3 regions of the Peptoniphilus sp. BV3AC2 genome follow, and region 1 is predicted to be linked to each of the others. Evidence: riboswitches for the same ligand, from Rfam matches in the RefSeq annotation. Region 1 holds a riboswitch; each other region holds the start of a gene.
What was found. A riboswitch is a leader RNA that binds a small molecule or an ion and turns the genes downstream of it on or off. The one in region 1 is predicted to bind thiamine pyrophosphate.
Positions count from the first base shown of each region.

Region 2: another riboswitch for thiamine pyrophosphate. It lies ahead of thiC (phosphomethylpyrimidine synthase ThiC); the one in region 1 lies ahead of thiD (bifunctional hydroxymethylpyrimidine kinase/phosphomethylpyrimidine kinase).
Region 3: another riboswitch for thiamine pyrophosphate. It lies ahead of thiT (energy-coupled thiamine transporter ThiT); the one in region 1 lies ahead of thiD (bifunctional hydroxymethylpyrimidine kinase/phosphomethylpyrimidine kinase).

Region 1 is NZ_AWXD01000027.1:18,798-25,090, forward strand. It holds gene fusA (elongation factor G) at 1-1,594, shown strand, start outside; gene HMPREF1252_RS06750 (PrsW family glutamic-type intramembrane protease) at 1,678-2,472, shown strand; TPP riboswitch at 2,481-2,577, shown strand; gene thiD (bifunctional hydroxymethylpyrimidine kinase/phosphomethylpyrimidine kinase) at 2,608-3,423, shown strand; gene HMPREF1252_RS06760 (ABC transporter ATP-binding protein) at 4,543-6,291, shown strand; gene HMPREF1252_RS06765 (ABC transporter ATP-binding protein) at 6,281-6,293, shown strand, end outside.
Region 2 is NZ_AWXD01000008.1:323,532-329,824, reverse strand. It holds partial or broken gene HMPREF1252_RS03410 (SIMPL domain-containing protein) at 155-805, shown strand; gene HMPREF1252_RS03400 (helix-turn-helix transcriptional regulator) at 1,085-1,288, shown strand; gene HMPREF1252_RS03395 (hypothetical protein) at 1,298-1,720, shown strand; gene HMPREF1252_RS03390 (MerR family transcriptional regulator) at 1,840-2,679, shown strand; gene HMPREF1252_RS03385 (DUF3796 domain-containing protein) at 2,830-3,189, shown strand; gene HMPREF1252_RS03380 (helix-turn-helix transcriptional regulator) at 3,179-3,382, shown strand; TPP riboswitch at 3,461-3,559, shown strand; gene thiC (phosphomethylpyrimidine synthase ThiC) at 3,589-4,905, shown strand; gene HMPREF1252_RS03370 (hypothetical protein) at 5,039-5,350, shown strand; gene HMPREF1252_RS03365 (Ppx/GppA phosphatase) at 5,490-6,293, shown strand, end outside.
Region 3 is NZ_AWXD01000031.1:67,438-73,730, reverse strand. It holds gene HMPREF1252_RS08035 (ATP-dependent Clp protease ATP-binding subunit) at 1-1,852, shown strand, start outside; gene radA (DNA repair protein RadA) at 1,839-3,188, shown strand; gene HMPREF1252_RS08025 (AAA family ATPase) at 3,434-4,060, shown strand; gene thiT (energy-coupled thiamine transporter ThiT) at 4,166-4,696, opposite strand; TPP riboswitch at 4,711-4,806, opposite strand; gene HMPREF1252_RS08015 (hypothetical protein) at 4,807-5,049, opposite strand; gene HMPREF1252_RS08010 (LCP family protein) at 5,271-6,266, shown strand.

The DNA.
Region 1 (6,293 bases):
AATTCCATTCTCAGTTCCAATAGGATCTGGAGATGATTTCATAGGAGTAACAGACGTTATCTACCAAAAAGGTTTTAAATATGTAAATGCACAACCTGCAGAAACAGAACTAAACCACGATCAAATAAAAGCAACTGAAAGAATGTACGAAGAGATCGTAGAAGTTGTAGCAGAAGCAGACGAAGTACTAATGGAAAAATACTTCAACGGCGAAAAATTCACCAGAGAAGAAGTTCTACGCGGAGTTACAACAGCACTACTAGAAGGTAGAGCAGTACCTCTACTAGTAGGTTCAGCAGAAAAGGGAATCGGAATCGATATTCTACTTAACACCATAGTTAACTACATGCCTGCACCAAACGACGAAAGAGCTCACTCAGGATTTAGATACGAATCTGGAGAAGAAAGAAAAGTAGATGTAAATGAACCATTCTCAGCAGTAGTATTTAAAACAATCACAGACCCATTCGTTGGTAAGATATCTATCTTTAAAGTAATCTCTGGAAAGATTACCAAGGACACTCCAATCTATAACGCAAACAAAGAAGAAATGGAAAAACTTGGCGGAATCTTCTCAATAAGAGGTAAGACTCAACTAGATGTAGAAGAACTTGACGCTGGAGACATTGGAGCAACAACCAAACTTCAATTCACAGAAACAGGGGACTGTCTATGCGACAAGAACCACATAGTTAAATATAAAAACTTAAAATACCCTGCACCAGTTCTATTCTATGCAATCGAACCAAAGACCAAGGGAGACGAAGAAAAACTATCTCAATCACTTAGAAGATTAAGAGAAGAAGATCCTTCATTCACAATCAATAGAAACCCAGAAACTAAACAGCTAACCATAGGCGGACAAGGACAAGTACAACTAGATGTAATCCTTGAAAAACTTAAAAATATGTTTGGCGTAGAAGTAGTTAAGGTTCCATTTATAATTCCATACAGAGAAACCATAAGAAAAGTTGCATCTGTACAAGGAAAGCACAAGAAACAATCAGGTGGAGCAGGACAATACGGAGACGTTTGGATAAGATTTGAACCTTGCGAAGAAGATTTCGTATTCGACGAAGAAGTATTCGGAGGAGCAGTACCTAAGAACTACTTCCCAGCAGTTGAAAAAGGACTAGTAGAATCAAAAGAACACGGAGTACTAGCAGGATATCCTGTTACCAACTTCAAGGCAGTTCTATACGATGGATCTTACCACGACGTAGACTCAAACGAAATGAGTTTCAAACTTGCAGCAAACCTTGCATTCAAAAAAGGAATGGAAGAAGCAGGACCAGTCCTACTTGAACCAATCATGTCAGTAGAAGTATCAATCCCAGATGCATACCTAGGCGATGTAATGGGCGATATGAACAAGAGACGTGGAAGAATTCTAGGAATGGATCAACAAGCAGACGGCACTCAACTACTAATAGCAGAAGCGCCACAAGCAGAAATGTTTGAATACTCAATAGACCTAAGAGCAATGACCCAAGGAAGAGGAACATTCACCATGGAATTCGTAAGATACGAAGAAGTTCCACAAGCAATGGCAGATAAAGTAATAGCAGAAGCAAAAGCTAAAAAAGAAGAATAAAATAATAAAAATTTAGGCACAGGAGACTGTGCCTTTTTATGTAATAAATAAATCTATTATGCTATAATTTCATTGGTGATTAAATGAAAAACAAAAATAAATTACTCATAATATATTTTCTACTCCTAGCAATAGGAATCTACGCACTAATTAGCGCCTACTATGTAGAAGAATTCGAAGGAGAAATATATTTAAAAGTATTTAAAACATCCACAATGCTCTTAATATACATAGTACCAGCGATACTGCTAGGAATAATCCTAGCGAGAAAATACGATGGCAGCACCAAACTATTATTCTTCGCCATAATCACAGGAGCCTTAATAACCCCGTCCATATCCGTCTACGTCAACGAAGCCATAGAAAACGGCTTTGCCTTCTTCATGATGGAAGACACATTTTTCGAATGGCAGGACGCACTAGCAAGCCCATACGCAGAAGAAATATTAAAAATGGCAACAGCAGTACTCTGTATGCTAATTTTAAACTCCAAAAAGAGAATAGACTTTTTGCTTTCAGGATTTGGAGTAGGACTGGGATTTCAAATAATGGAAGACATCGGATATATAATTCCAGAAGACTCCACCTTTGACGAAGTCTCCATGATTATGGATAACTCTATAGATAGAATAAAAGGAGCACTAGGATCACACATGATCTACTCAGCAGTCTTTATGATGGGACTCTACTACTACTCAAGAGGAAAAAAATTAAAAGGACTACTCCTAATGTTAGCAGTAATGATAAACCATTTTATGTGGAATATGCCACTAGCAACCACACTAATAGACATCATAGCAATAGTAATGGTAGTCATAATATTTGTCGTAGAAATAATAAAAATACAGAAAGAGAGCAATTTGCCAAAAAATTTATAAAATAATATAATAAAAACACGGGGAGCAGTAGCTGAGAGTAAGTTCGACTTAGACCCTAAACCAGATTAGGATAATGCCTACGTTGGGACGCTCTTCAAAGAAGAGCTTTTTTTGTACCCTAAAAAAGGAGAAAAAATGGAAAATAACAATAAAAAAACATTGCCCACAGTCTTGACCATAGCAGGCTCAGACTGTAGCGGCGGAGCAGGAATACAAGCAGATTTAAAATCAATCATAACAAACGGATCCTATGGAATGTCAGTCATCACAGCCTTGACAGCACAAAACACCATGGGAGTCACAGCAATAGACGAACCACCGATAGAATTTTTACACAAACAACTAGAAGCAGTCTTCGAAGACATCTATCCCGACGCAATAAAGATCGGCATGGTATTCTCAAAAGAAATCGTAAAAGAAATAGTAGAAACACTTAAAAAATACGACGCCAAAAATATCGTAATAGACCCGGTAATGATAGCCACATCAGGCTCAAAACTGCTATCTGACGACGCCATCGACTCAGTTAAAAAAGACCTGCTACCACTAGCCACAGTAATCACACCAAACATACTAGAAGCAGAAGAACTCAGTGGAATAAAAATAAATAACGAAGAAGACATGGAAAAAGCAGGTAAGAAACTAGTAGAACTGTACGGCGTAGCAGCCTTAGTAAAAGGCGGACACTCAGTAAACGACGCAAACGACGTGCTAGTAACAAAAGAAAAAATAACCTGGTTCAAAGGCAAGAGAATAGAAAACGACAACACCCACGGCACAGGATGCACCCTATCATCAGCCATAGCAACCTACCTATCCCAAGGAAATAGTCTAGAAAAATCCATCGAACTCGCAAAGGACTATCTGTCAGAAGCACTATCAGATATGTTAGACTTGGGTAAAGGAAGAGGACCAATGAACCACGGATATAAAATCACAAGAAAAATGTAAAAAATAGTTAATTAGCTCCTAGGAAACTAGGAGTTTTTTGTTTGGCATGTGGGTTGTGTAGCGGAAGTAACCCGCTTCCATAACCGAGAGTCTCTACACGGAAAGTCCAAAGGAAGGCAGTCACCCTGAGCGGAAGAGCCGAAGGCTCTGGAGTCGAATGGGTATAACTATGGTGGGGTCTATCCCTCCACACAGTCATCCTGAGCGAAGACGGCTCTGCCGTCGAAGTCGAAGGATCTGACCCATATTTAACCCATCTATTCCAAAAAATATTACAAAATACTTTTACAATTGCAGTCACCCTGAGCGAACGAAGTGAGTCGAACGGATATAAGCTATATTTAACTAGTCAAGGCAAGTGAAATCATCCATACATAACCTCACCACGGTTATACCCGTTCGACTCCAATGACTCAGCCTTTGGCTTCGTCATTTCCGCTCAGGGTGACTGTCTTCCGTTAGGATATTTTGATGGTACCCATCTCCGCTCAGGATGACCCGGTGGGTTTTGTAGCGGAAGCATCTTGCTTCCACAGCCGAGAGGCTACAGTAACCCTCCCAATTGCAGTCACCCTGAGCGAACGAAGTGAGTCGAACGGGTAGTTGCTATATTTAACCTAGTCAAGGCAAGTGAAATCATTCATACATAACCTCACCCGGGTTATACCCATTCGACTCCAATGACTCAGCCTTTGGCTTCGTCATTTCCGCTCAGGGTGACTGTCTTCCGTTAGGATGTCATTTTAGAGATATTTCGACTCCAGGTGTCGGTAAATCTTCACCCTCCGCTCAGGGTGACTGTCTTCCGTTAGGATGTCATTGTAGAGATACTTCGACTCCGAGTGTCGGTAAACCTCCACCCTTCGCTCAGGATGACTGCCTTCATCTGGTTCTTCCACTACAAAAAATAACAATGATAACACATGCTATCCAGATAGCATCAAAAACAAAAAAACGCATGCTATCCGGATAGCATCAAAAATAAAAAAATAAAACTCATGCTATCCGGATAGCATCAAAAATAAAACCATACAACCCTGTAAATTTAACAAACTTGTAACACTACCCAATTTTTCTATATATTATAATAATGATAAATAGTAAAAATTCGGAGGACTTATGTTTAAATTTTACAGAGACGTTAGAGAACATTTTATTAAATACAAAAAAAATTATATACTTGCAGTTATTTGCTTAGCTATCGTTGATTTTATAGCGGTGCTTCCTCCAAAAATCATTTCAAATGTGGCGGATAGGATAAATGCATCTACCCTTGATCTAGATTTTCTTAAGAATAACACCATCTACCTAGTGATCATCACCGTTGGGTCCTACCTAATCGGACTCGTTTGGACGAAAAATCTCTGGGTTACTTCAGACTTTTATGGAAGGGATATTAAAACAAAACTATATAATAAGATTTTAAATTCCACCGGCAGGTTTTTCGAAACCCACACCACTGGGGAGTTGATGACAAACCTAACCTCTGACCAAGGTTTCGTAAGAGACGCAATTAGTTTTGGAGTGCTTGCTCTATTTGAAGGTGCAATCTATCCTTTATTTGTCATTGTAATGATGGTCATGAGTTCAAATCTCAAACTGTCTACCATGTCAATTATTCCGATGCTTTTGATAATTCCAATAATCTACTGCATCTCACAGAAGATTGAGCATCAATACACCTATGTGCAAGAAAAAAACTCAAAAATCAACGATGCGGTCCTTGAAATGGCACAGGGAATCAGGGTGGTAAGAGCTTATAGTGGCGAAGAAAACACTATTTCAAATTTCAAAATTTTAACAGATGATGCTTTTAAAGAAAATATTAAACTAAGTCTTTACGAAAGATCCTACGGACTTTTCGCCAACTTTATTCCTGCTTTTTCTTACTTTATCTGTCTCTACTACGGGGCTGCGATGCTAAAGGACGGAGCCATAACTTTGGGAAATATCGTATCTCTTCAAATCTACCTTGGTATGCTTGTGTGGCCGATGATGGCTATTGCAGAGTTTTTCTCCGCTGTTGCACTGGGAAAAGCTGGTGTGAATAGAATCAACAGCGCCCTAAACTTTGTGGACGATATAACCTATCGTGACGGAGATAAAAGACTCGATAGAATTGAAAAGATAGATTATAGAAATTTAAATTTCAAATATCCAACTAGCGAAGAACTAAATCTTAAAAATATTAATGTGGAAATAAAAAGGGGTATGACCCTTGGAATCGTCGGCAGGACCGGCTCAGGTAAGTCCACCTTTATAAAACAACTCATTCGTGACTATAAATTAGATAGTAAAATGCTATTTATAAATGATATTCCAATCGAAGACTATAAGATGGATGATGTATTTAGAAAGATTGCCTATGTGCCTCAGGAGAGCGTGCTATTCTCCAAATCCATTAGAGAAAACATCCTCTTTGCAAGAAGTGACGCCACAGAAGCTGACCTTGACGAAGCTCTTGAAATCACAGATTTAAAGAGAGATATTAATTCCTTCAACGAAGGGCTTGAAACCTTGGCAGGAGAGAAGGGCATTTCCCTTTCTGGAGGACAGAAACAGAGGATTGCAATTGCAAGGGCGATTATCGCAGATAGGGAACTTCTAATCCTAGACGACTCTCTATCTGCAGTTGACTCAAACACAGAGAAGAAAATCATCTCCCATATAAATAAAAAGAGAATGGGCAGGACCAACATCATCGTCTCCCACAGGCTTAGTGCAGTGGAAAATGCTGATCTAATAATCGTACTAGATCATGGAGAAATCGTTGAGAGAGGTACCCACGAAGAGCTGATGGCTACTGTAGGATGGTATAGCGAGCAGTACAATTACCAAGTGAGTGGAGGAAATAAAAATGAAGACTAATA
Region 2 (6,293 bases), on a different contig from region 1:
CTTTTAATACCAAATCCATTCGACTCGAGAGCTTCATATAGAGCAGTGCTATATTCCTATACGACTTATCGCTTGCCAAGAGATGATTCGTACCGAACTTTTAGTGAATTTTTGATATTTCCATTCAACTTTTTGAATTAATATAGGAGGAACTATGAGAACAATTAGAGTAACTGGAAGGGGCAGTGTGTCTGTAAAACCGGACACTACCAGCCTAAAAATAACATTTGAAGGAGCCTACAAAGACTACGAAGAAACTGTGAAACAGTCTGCAGAAAAGACCAAGATCCTAAGAGAGGCGATAGAAAAGTCTGGGCTCCCTGGCGAAGATCTAAAGACCAAAGATTTTTCTATTCAGTCCAAATACGAAAGTTATAGAGACCACAACAATGATTACCAACAAAGATTCGTTGGATACAAATTCCACCACAGAACACAGATCGAGTTTCCAAACGACAACAAACAGCTAGGGCGTGTTCTCTATGAACTATCAGTATGTTCAGTGAAGGTCGAATTTTAAATAGGCTACACAGTAAAGGACAAGGAAGCAGTGAAGAAAGAAGTCATCAAACGCGCGGTGGAAAATTCCAGAGAAAAAGCTGAGATATTAGCAACAGCAGCAGGAGTAAAATTGGGAGAAGTGCAAAGCATCGACTATTCTTGGGGAGAAATAGATATCAGGACATCTCCAGTGGATATGTTTGAGATTGGATCATACAAAATGGAATCTTCTTATGATATCGACATAGAGCCAGATGATATTGACGTTGCCGATACGGTAACCATCCTATGGGAGATAAAATAGTAGAATAAATGCGGAAAATTTAAGAAAGAAAACATAGACTCTTGGGATAATCCCAGGAGTCTTTTTTTGTTTTATCTAAAAATTCTTGGCAAAAAATCCTTGGAGAAAATTTACAAAAATTCTTTGGTTCAAAAAAATATTTGACGACAAAACAAAAACTTGGTACTATAAATGTAACATATGTACTAAAAATGTAACCAAAATAATTTCTAGAAATAAATTAAGCGATAAACATTATGAAAATTTCAAAACAAATTGCTTAAGAAGTAAGGTGATTTAGTGGAAGTAGTAATTGAAAATAAAATTGCACAGTTTCGAAAAGAAAAGGGACTTTCCCAACACAAATTGGCGGAAGCGGTGGGACTTAAGAGGAGATCCATCATGGCATACGAAAGTAATACCATCAGCCCGACACTGGAAACTGCGTACAAAATCTGCAAAGTTTTGGGAAAAGATATGACGGAAGTCTTCATATTTAAATAGGAGGTTAAAATGGGACTATTATTTAATACATCAGAAGAAATAACTGACAAGGTACTTGAAACATTTGACGATAAAGAAAATTACCTAGTGGTATTTAAACACAATGATACAAAGACGGATCTCTTTAAGTGGCTTGCAATAGGAGGTCTATACTATACAATGGATTCAAGCAGAAGCTTCATTTTAAATTTCAGTCACAGAGGAATCTATGAAGTGGAAATCAGCAACAACATGAAAAAGAATTTTCTAATCATGCCATGGAATGAAATCAGCTCCTTTGAAGTAGTAAAAAAGAATAAAAAGGCAATCATAACCTTGGTCCATGTAGGCAAGAAGGTTTCCTACGAAGTACCATTTACCGGCAAAATCGCAAAGGGAAACGAAGAAAGATTTGCAAAGCTCGAAGAAAAAGAATGGAACAGAATCGAATAAGGGTGGAAGTCTTATATAATCAATGAAAAATTCGGCTCTTAGGAAATCCTAAGATTATTTAAAATATCACTTGACCTGCACCTTGGGGGCGGTGTTACTCTCTAATAAAGGAGGGAATTATGCTTAGAAATGAAGTTCAAAACAAGACGGGGCTTACTAGGAAGGCGATTGAATACTACGAAGAAAAAGGGATCATAGATCCAGTTCGTCTTGAAAATGGTTATAGGGATTACAGCGAGAAGGATGTGGAGATTTTAGAAAAGGTGGCTCTCTTCACAAAGCTTGGGTTAAATCTAAAAGAGATAAGGGAGATTATTTTCGGTGACGGGACTCTTTCTTCTGTGCTTAGAACCAAGCAGTATGAGCTTAGCGTTGAGGAAAAGAAAAAGGAAATTCTTGAAATGATTGTCAAAGGCGCAGATAAAAGCACAATTGATGAGAAGGTAAAGAATTTGGAAATGACAGACACCATTTATAAAAAACTTGTAAATGTGTTTCCGGGTTACTATGGACAGATGTTTTTCTCCGCATACAGACCATTTTTAAATGAGCCTTTAGAGGAAGATGGAAGAGATGCTTTTGAAAAATTCGTAGAGTACTTGGACTCTTTGCCAGAGTTTAATCTTACAGATGAAGAAAAAGAATACTTGGATAAAATATCCACTGGATTTGATATGGAAACTTTGGAAGAGATAAATAAATCTAAAATAGATGCGGTAAGTAATTCCAAAGAATGGATCGAAGAAAATAGAGAGTTCCTAGATGAGTACGAAAAATATAAGAATAGCGACGAATACAAAAATAGCGAGGTTAAAAAACTTCAGGATAAACTAACTAAGTACATGGCGGACAATAATTATTATGAAGTTGCTATCCCACTTATTCGAAAATTCAGCCCAAGTTACGACGAATATTACAGAAAGCTTATAAAAGCAAACGAAGATTATTTGAATAGATAAAATAAAAAAGAGGTTTGGAAATATTATTTTGCAAATCTCTTTTTTTCTATTATAAAAATTCTTAAAAATCTAAAAAAATATTGAAAGATAATTATTTATGTGGTATATTTATAACATAAAGATAGAAATATATCACAAAGGAGTATTTTTATGAAAAGAAAAATAAATTTTCTAGGGTTTTTATCATTGGTTTCAATGGTTGCTCTTCTCGGTACAGTAACGGAAGAAAAAGGCTGGTATGGATTTTTGGGTTTTCTCTATTATTTAAGATATTTTTGGATTATTCCAGATGAATCCTTTAAAGAGTATGTAAAAAATTCAGCCACTCTAGCATTCTTTGTCCAAATATTTTCTATGGTTCTGCTTTTAACCATTCTGGGGCTTTTGAAGAATGAAAATTATATTCAATTTGCATTTGGAATTGCTTTTAGTTTAGGAGTATTTGTATTTACAATATCAATTGTAGTAGCAGAGTGGAAGGAAACGCAAGGTATCTTAAATGATAAGTAATAGAATCAAAGAATTTAGAGCAAGGAATAACATGAGCCAGGAAGATTTGGCGAACGCGGTCGGAGTGAGAAGAGAGACCATAGGAAATTTGGAAAATGGTAGGTACAATCCTTCTCTAGTACTGGCGTGGAACATAGCAAAGGTCTTTGGTGTAACTATCGAAGAAATATTTACTATTTATAATGATGATTAAATTTAATTAGTTTTAAAAGAGGTTTGGAAATATTATTTTGCCAAATCTCTTTTTTATATTTATAATAATAATTGTAAATTAATAATCTATGGGAGCTATGTGCTGAGAGGAAGTTAGACTTCGACCATTTTTACCTGCAGGATAATGCCTGCGTGGGATGAGGCATGTTATTCTCCTATAAATTTTTTAGGAGGTTTTTTTAATTTATGAAGTATAAGACACAGATGGAAGCTGCAAAACATGGTTTTGTAACTGAAGAGATGAAGATCGTTGCGAAGAAAGAAAATGTCAGCGAAGAATTTCTTTTAGAGAAGATTGCAAAAGGTGAAATTGTCATTCCTAGAAATAGAAATCACAAATCTATCTCTCCAGAAGGAATAGGCACTGGACTTAAGACTAAGATCAATGTTAATCTTGGGATTTCTAAGGATCTAAACGACCTTGACCTTGAAATGCAAAAGGTGGATATGGCGCTTAAGATGGGTGCGGAATCCATAATGGACCTATCCAATTACGGAAAGACTCAAGAATTTAGAAAGAGACTTATCGAAAAATCTACTGCAATGGTGGGAACAGTTCCTATGTATGATGCGGTTGGATTCTTGGATAAGGGACTTAGTTTTATAAAGGCAGAAGAATTCTTAGATGTAGTTAGAAACCATGCAGAAAACGGAGTAGACTTCGTGACTATTCACTGTGGAATAAACAGAGCAAACTCAGAAATTTTCATGAGAAATAGAAGAGTTAACGAAATAGTATCCCGTGGTGGATCACTTCTATTTGGTTGGATGAAGATGAACGACAGAGAAAATCCATTCTACGAATACTACGATGAACTTTTGGAAATCTTGAGAGAATACGACGTTACACTATCCCTTGGAGATTCTCTAAGACCAGGCGGAATCCATGATGCGACAGACCCTTCACAGATTGCAGAGCTTATAACTCTAGGTGAACTTACCAAGAGAGCTTGGGAAAAAGATGTACAAGTCATCATCGAAGGACCGGGACACGTGCCAATAGACGATATAGAAATGAATATGAGACTCGAAAAGAAACTCTGCCACAATGCACCATTCTATGTATTAGGACCACTAGTTACAGACATCGCACCTGGATATGACCACATCACCAGTGCCATAGGAGGAGCAATAGCAGCAAGCTACGGAGCAGACTTCTTATGCTATGTAACACCGGCAGAACACTTAAGACTACCAGATGTAAACGACGTAAAAGAAGGAATAATCGCAGCTAAGATTGCAGCGCACGCAGGAGATATCGCAAAACTTAAATCTGCAAGAGAAATCGACCTTGAAATGAGTAAGAGAAGACAGAAACTCGACTGGGAAGGTATGTTTGAACTTGCAATAGATCCAGAAAAATGCAGAGAATACAGAGCATCATCAACACCAGAAGAAGAAGGCACCTGCACCATGTGCGGAAGCATGTGTTCAATGAAAAATATGAATTTAATCCTTGAAGGAAAAGATATAATTATAAACCCTATGGAATCAAACAAATAACAGAAATAAAAATCAAGTACAGATAGCCTTGCTAAAAATAATTAGCAGGGCTATTATTTATTTAAAGATATTAAAAAACCTAGCCCTTCGATTATCTAAGGACTAAGATAATATGAAAATCTAAGGAGAAAATATGAAGATAGAAGACTTTACAGAAAGAGAACAAACTCAAATAAAAAATGGACTTTCCACCGCAGAAATCACAGATAAAGAAGCAAAAGACAAGATTCTGGCACTACTACCAGAAGGATGGATAAAGAAGATTCCGTTCTTTGTAAGAAAACACGCCACCACCAAGACCATCGAAAGAATTGCAAGAGACTATCCAAAGCTCTTTGAAGTGGCGAAGATGCCTGGCGAACTTCCAGAAAAAGAAAGAGATGAACTACAAAAGATAATCACGGACATATTTCGTGAAAAAATGGCAAAACACAATATAAAATAATAAAAGAAGCAGGCATTGTATAAATTGTCTGCTTTTGGTGTTTTTAGCAAAAAATATTTGTAATTTCTATACACAAATTTTACAAATACTTTAAAGAGGCTATACTTTATTTATATATAATTTTTAAGGAGATGGACTTATGATTTATTCAGTTATAGATATCGGATCAAACACGATTAGAATGTCAGTTTTTAAGGTTGTCGGAAAAGAAGCAATAAGCCTTTTTAGTGAGAAGGAGCAGGCATCTCTTCGCAACTATTTTTCCAATGGGAAACTCAGAAAAAAAGGGATTAAGAGACTGATTTCAGTTCTAGAAAAATTTAAATACATTGTAGATAATTTTGATGATATTGACGCTGTGTTTCCCTTTGCGACTGCTACTATTAGAGATTCTTCCAACAGGGATGAAATATTAAAGAAGGTAAAAAAAGAAGTTGGTTTTGATATCGAAATTTTATCTGAAGATGATGAATCTAGGCTGACCTTCGTCGGCGCTTCGAAATCCATAGATGTTTCAAGTGGAATACTAACTGATATAGGAGGCGGATCTTCTGAAATAGTCGTATTTAAGGATAAAGAAATCATCGAGTCCACCAGTCTTAAGATAGGGTCACTTTCTGCTTTTGAAGATTTCGTAGGTGATCTAATCGTTAAAGATTCTGAAAGAAAAGCTATAGATAAAGATGTGAAAGATAAACTTGAAGATTCAAAGATTAAGAAGAAAGGTTATGACACTCTCTGTGCAGATGGTGGTTCTGCAAGGGCTACCCTAGATCTATACAATGAGTTTTATAATTTAAATTCTTCAAATGCCTTTATGAAAAGGGACAAATTAAAGGATATGCTGGACGATATTTTGGAGATGAACAGTAGAAACACTCTAGATATTATAATTTCTGTAAAGGCGGATAGAATTCACACATTGCTGCCTGGAATGATAATC
Region 3 (6,293 bases), on a different contig from region 1:
TCCTGTTCTAATCGGTGATCCAGGAGTAGGCAAGACTGCAATAGTAGAAGGTCTCGCAGCGAGAATCGTCGAAGGAGAAGTGCCTGATGTCATAAAGGACAAGAGAATTTTGACTTTGGATGTAAGCTCATTAATAGCAGGGGCTAAGTATAGAGGAGACTTTGAAGAGAGACTTAAGAGTGTAATTGAAGAAGCGACAAGAGATAGTAGCATAATTTTATTTATTGATGAGATGCATGTGATCATGGGAGCTGGTGGTGCAGAAGGGGCAATGGATGCATCCAATATTCTAAAACCTGCATTGGCAAGGGGAGAAATTAGAATAATTGGTGCAACAACCACCAAGGAATATAGAAAGCACATAGAAAAAGATCCAGCCTTCGAAAGAAGACTTGTGGCGATAAATGTAAAAGAACCGACAGAAGAAGAATCCATAGAGATTATAAAAGGTTTAAAGGCTGCCTATGAAGATCATCATATGGTAAATATTTCTGATGAAATTATAAAATCTGCGGTAGTTTTATCCAACAGATATATAAACGACAGATATCTCCCTGATAAAGCCATAGATTTAATCGATGAAGCTGCATCTAAGGTGAGAATAAAAAATATAAAGACTCCAAGATTCGTTAAAACTTTTGAAGAAAAGTTGGAGGACATAGAAGCGGAAAAAGCAAAGGCAATCTACGAACAGGACTATGAAAAAGCTGCAAGACTAAGAGACGAAGAATCCTCAATAAGAGAATCCTTTGAACTTAAGAAAGAAGAATATAAAAACAATAGAGAAAAACCAGATGTTCCAGTAGAAATCATAGAGGAAATAGTTTCTTCCTGGTCTGGAGTTCCAGTTACAAAACTAACTACAGAAGAAAACACAAAACTAAGAGAGTTGGATAATAATCTTAGAAGATCTGTAAAGGGACAAGATGACGCAATCATAAGCCTATCCAAAGCAATTAAAAGAGCAAGAGTTGGACTAAAAGATAAAAATAGACCGATAGGATCATTTATCTTTGTAGGACCAACTGGAGTGGGTAAGACCTACCTATCCAAGAAGCTTGCAGAAGAAGTATTTGGAAATGAATCCAACATGATTCGTATCGACATGTCAGAATACATGGAAAAACATTCTGTAAGTAGACTCGTTGGATCACCTCCAGGATACGTTGGTCACGAAGAAGGTGGACAACTAACAGAAATCGTAAGAAGCAATCCATACTCTGTAATACTATTCGATGAAATTGAAAAGGCTCATCCAGATGTGTTTAACATTCTCTTACAAATTTTGGACGATGGAATTTTGACCGATTCTCAAGGAAGGACAGTTTCATTTAAAGATACAATCATCATCATGACTTCAAACGCAGGTGCAACCCTTCTTAAGAATAAATCAAGTCTCGGATTTGGAACTAGCACCAAGGCAAGAGAAGAAACAGAATACGAAAAGATGAAAAATATTATAAATGAAGAACTAAAGAAGACCTTTAGACCAGAATTTTTGAACAGAGTTGACGATATAATAGTGTTTAAAGAATTGGGCAAGCCAGAAATTAAAGACATCGTAAGAATTATGCTCGATGAACTTAAAGAGAGGGTAAAGGATCTAGAACTTGATCTTAAATTTACAGAAGACGTGGTAAATTATATTTCTGAAGTTGGTTTCGATAAAGAATATGGAGCAAGACCAATTGCAAGATCTATAAGAACCAATATCGAAGACGTACTTGCGGATAAATTTGTAAATGGAGAGATCGAAAGAGGAGATTCTGTAACCGTTTATAAGAATGGAGAAACCCTTGTAATTCGTAGGAATAAAATAAAAAATAAGGTAGTAGAAAATGTACAAGTGTAGTGAATGTGGATATACTTCTCCTGGATTTTTAGGAAAATGTCCTGAGTGCGGTGCCTGGGGCTCAATGGAAGAGACCAAGGAGGAGAAGAAAACAAAATCCGTATCAAAGACAGAAATCTTTAAATCCAAAGGCTCAAAACCCTTAAAAGATGTGGAAGCATTGGAAGGCGAGAGAATCCTCACGGGAGTTTCTGAGTTTGATAGAGTAATGGGCGGGGGAATTTTAAAAGATTCCCTCACCATTTTAACTGCAAGACCAGGAGCAGGTAAGTCAACCCTTCTTCTTCAAGTTTCAAATATTTTGGCTTCAAAAGGAAAAAAAGTGCTCTATGCATCTGGAGAAGAATCGGCAAGTCAAATAAGACAGAGGGCTAAGAGAATCGTAGAAAATATTTCTGATAATCTCTTTGTAATTTCAACTAATAACCTTGTGGATGTGCTGGATGAAGTGGAGAGTTTGGACTGCGACTTTGTAATTGTGGATTCAATACAGACTTTTATCATCCCAAATATCGAATCGAGAGCAGGTTCACCGACGCAGATAATGGAATCCATCCACATATTAATGAATATGGCGAAGAATGAAACGAGACCAAGGGCAGTGTTTATCGTAGGACAGATGACGAAGGAAGATTCACTTGCGGGAGTGAGATCTCTAGAACACGCGGTGGACACAGTGCTTTTATTATCTGGAGAAACCTATGAAGAGTTAAGGATACTTTCCACAACTAAGAATAGATATGGAAGCACAGGAGAGATGGGATTTTTCAAAATGGATGAAAAAGGTCTCACCTCTATCGACAATCCTTCAGAATACTTCATGACGGAGAGAGAAAATGGAAAAAATGTCCCTGGCTCAGCATTATCTGTAACGAGGGAAGGGACAAGACCAATCATACTCGAAGTGGAATCATTGGTTTCAAAATCATTTATGCCATATCCGTCGAGAGTTTCAGAACATCTTAGAAAGGAACAACTTTTTACACTAATATCAATCCTTGAAGAGAGAGGAGAAGTTCCAATGATGGATAAAAACGTGGTTGTTAAAACTACAGGCGGGATAAAACTTCAAGATACCGCATCCAATTTATCGGTTATTGTAAGCATCTATTCAAGTCTTGTAGGTAAGCCAGTAAAAGCATCAAGCGTTTTTATTGCAGACGTAGGACTTACTGGAGAACTAAAAGTTTGTCCGTCCATAGATGTAAGAATCTCCGAAGCAAGACGCATGGGATTTAAACATATCTACGTTCCGAAAAATATTAAACAAGAATCGAAAGATTTAGTAAAATTAAATCACATAATGGAAGTTTTGAAACATTCAATAGAAGAGTAAACCAAGGGCAACCTTGGTTTTTATATTGCAATTAAAAATTTTTTTAAAATTTCTTAAATAATAGAGTACTTTCAATATGTTATAATGAAAATAAAAGAAGTATGAACTTGGCAAAGAATAAAATATTTAAACAAACTTTATAAGAAATCTAGAAAATTCATTGACTTTGAATAATTATTCTAATATTATTAACTTTATTTTCATATATTTGTGCTAAAGTAGTACCATACTTATAGGAGAAGATTATGTTTAAAAAAATTTTTAATTTATCAAATAAAAAATCAAATACACTTATAACCATAGATAGACAGTACGGATCCAAGGGTGATTTAATTGCCCAGAAACTTGCAACTAGACTTGAAGCAGAATATTTTGATGAAAATATAATTGAGCTTAAGACTTTGGAAACTCAGGTAGATTTAAGTTCTGTGTCCAAGGACGATTCATTTTTAAAAGGAACTGTCTATGATCTATATAGGGAGAATGATTCCTATTCAGAAGAAGACATGATGATCTCTGACGCAAGATTTTTGGCAGAAGCGAAAACCATAAGAGATATTGCAAAGAGTAGAAATGCTATTATCCTAGGCAAATGCGCAGGATATGTACTTAGAGATTACAAACCACTTAATATATTTATAGCGGCAGACTTTGATGATAGAGTAAAAAATATTATGGATCAGATGAGCTATGATGAAGAAAGAGCCACCAGTAAGATTAAGAAGATGGATATGAGGCGTATTAATCACTACGAAAGATTTACAAAGGGTAACTTTGGACAAGCATCAGAATATGACTTCACAATCAACACCTCTAAGTTTTCTGTGGATGAAATAGTAAACATAATCATAAGTCTAAAAAATAATTATTAAATAGATTAGAAATACATTTTCTGAATAAATAAAAAGTCCCCTTAAAATAATAAGGGGATTTTCTTGTTTTAAAACTTTAAAAAATATTAAATTATAATTAAAAATTTAATTTTTAGCTTTTAAAAATTTTTCAAATTTTGGGTAGATGATTGCTAGTACTGCACATGTAAGCACTAGTTCTGGACCCATGTAGGTTATGTTGTAGATGAATGAATAATAGTATGGATTCATTCCTTCTGGTGCGTAGATATACCAAACGAACGCTCCTGAGATAAATACAGAAATAAATCTTAAGAAAATTGCAAGAGCAGCACCCATTGTGGCTTTTATTCTATCTCCTCTTATAGCACCTGCGAATCCTAAAACTCCAAATCCAACTAAGTAATCAAAGATTATAGATAGTGGATGTAGAGAAAATCCTCCACTTAGTAAGAATTTTAGAACTCCAAAAGTTGTACTTGCTAGAAGTCCGTTCTTAAATCCCCATTTTTGTGAATAGAGAATAAGAGGTAACATTGCAAGTGCGGTAACTGAACCGCCTTGTGGCATCCTCCAGATTTTAATATAATCTAGGACGATACTTAGTGCGATGAAGATTCCACCTTCAACGATTCTTAATAAATTTGATCTTTTCATTTTTTCCTCCTCTTATTAAGAGGGGACCTGTTCGCTACGCCGGCATTACCCGGATCAGCTCTAGGGTCGGAATTAAATCCCTCTCAGCGATGGCTCCCCTTAAAATATATTTAATACTCACTTATGGAATAGAAATGTTCTCCATCTCCATCCATAAAAGTAGGTATTCCAATTTGGTTATTTTTCTTGAACTTATCAAAATATGGATCAGAATCTCTATATTTTAAAAATTCTTTTAAATTTTTAATAGAACTTGTAATATCTACAATTCTAACTTCTTCATTTAGTTTCTTTGCGTACTCAACTGCAGGTGGGCAATAAGGGCAAAGACCTGAGATAAAAAGTGTCTTCATTTTTTCCTCTATATTTTATAAGTGATAAAAAATATTAAATTAATTCACTAGATTCTATGATAACACTAAAAATTATTTATGTACAGTGAGGGGTTTTATTTATAATCTTATAAATTTTGAAAAATAGCAGCTCATGTGTTAAAATAAAGACTTAGGTAATAATTACATAAATAATTTGAAAAATATTCACAGATGTGAAAATTATTATAAAGAGGTGACTGATGAAGAAACTTATAAAAGTTTTCTTTGTTTTAGTAGTGCTGTCATTGTCAGGATTACTAATATTTTTATATGCAACTAAGCCTGGAATTGCCAAGATAGGCGTGGATAAACTTAAAAGGCAGACGGAAGAAAAAGAAAAACAAAAAAATATTTTCGACAATAAAAAGAGGATAAACATACTCTTACTTGGAGCAACAAGTACTTCTACTCTTGCAAATCCAGAGTCAAAAGAGAGAGGTCAATCTGATACAATAATGCTTATCTCTATTGACGCTATTGAAAACAAGGTACAAGTTTTATCCATACCAAGAGATTCATGGGTTAAGATAAAAGGTCATGGCGAGAGAAAGATAAATGATGCATACGTACTTGGAGATGTTCCTCTAGCTGTAGATACGATTGAAAATTTACTTGACACATACATTGATCACTATGTGGTAGTTAAGTATGATATCATCGAACAACTTGTAGATGCACTAGGTGGAGTGGATATCGAGTGGAATAGACCTGATTACAAGTACGAAGACAACTGGATCTATCCGCCTCTTAAGATTGATTTAAAGAGGGGTACAAACCACTTAAATGGTAGAGAAACTGTTGCTTATTTAAGAGCAAGAAAGGCTTATAGGGATTCTGACCTTGGAAGAATAGATGCTCAACAAGGTTTCCTTATGCAAATATTCAAGGAGTTAAAATCTCCAAGCACCATTCTATTAGTTCCAAAACTTTTGGAAATGGCTGTTAACAATGTGGAAACAGATTTAACTTACGGTGATATTGCGTATCTTGCAACCTGGGGACTTAAATTAAATAGCACCGATATTAGAATGGATAAAATAACAGGTGACTTCGTTAAGAAGACTCAAAGCGGTGTTGAGGTAGATGTTATAGATCTATACAAGACCCAAGCAATTAAAAAACTTCACGAGTTTCCATTTAATTTTGTGATGCCTGATAGGACACAAGAAATGGAAAGCATAACCGTAGGTAATTAAATTTAATATAAATATTTTTTAAATTTA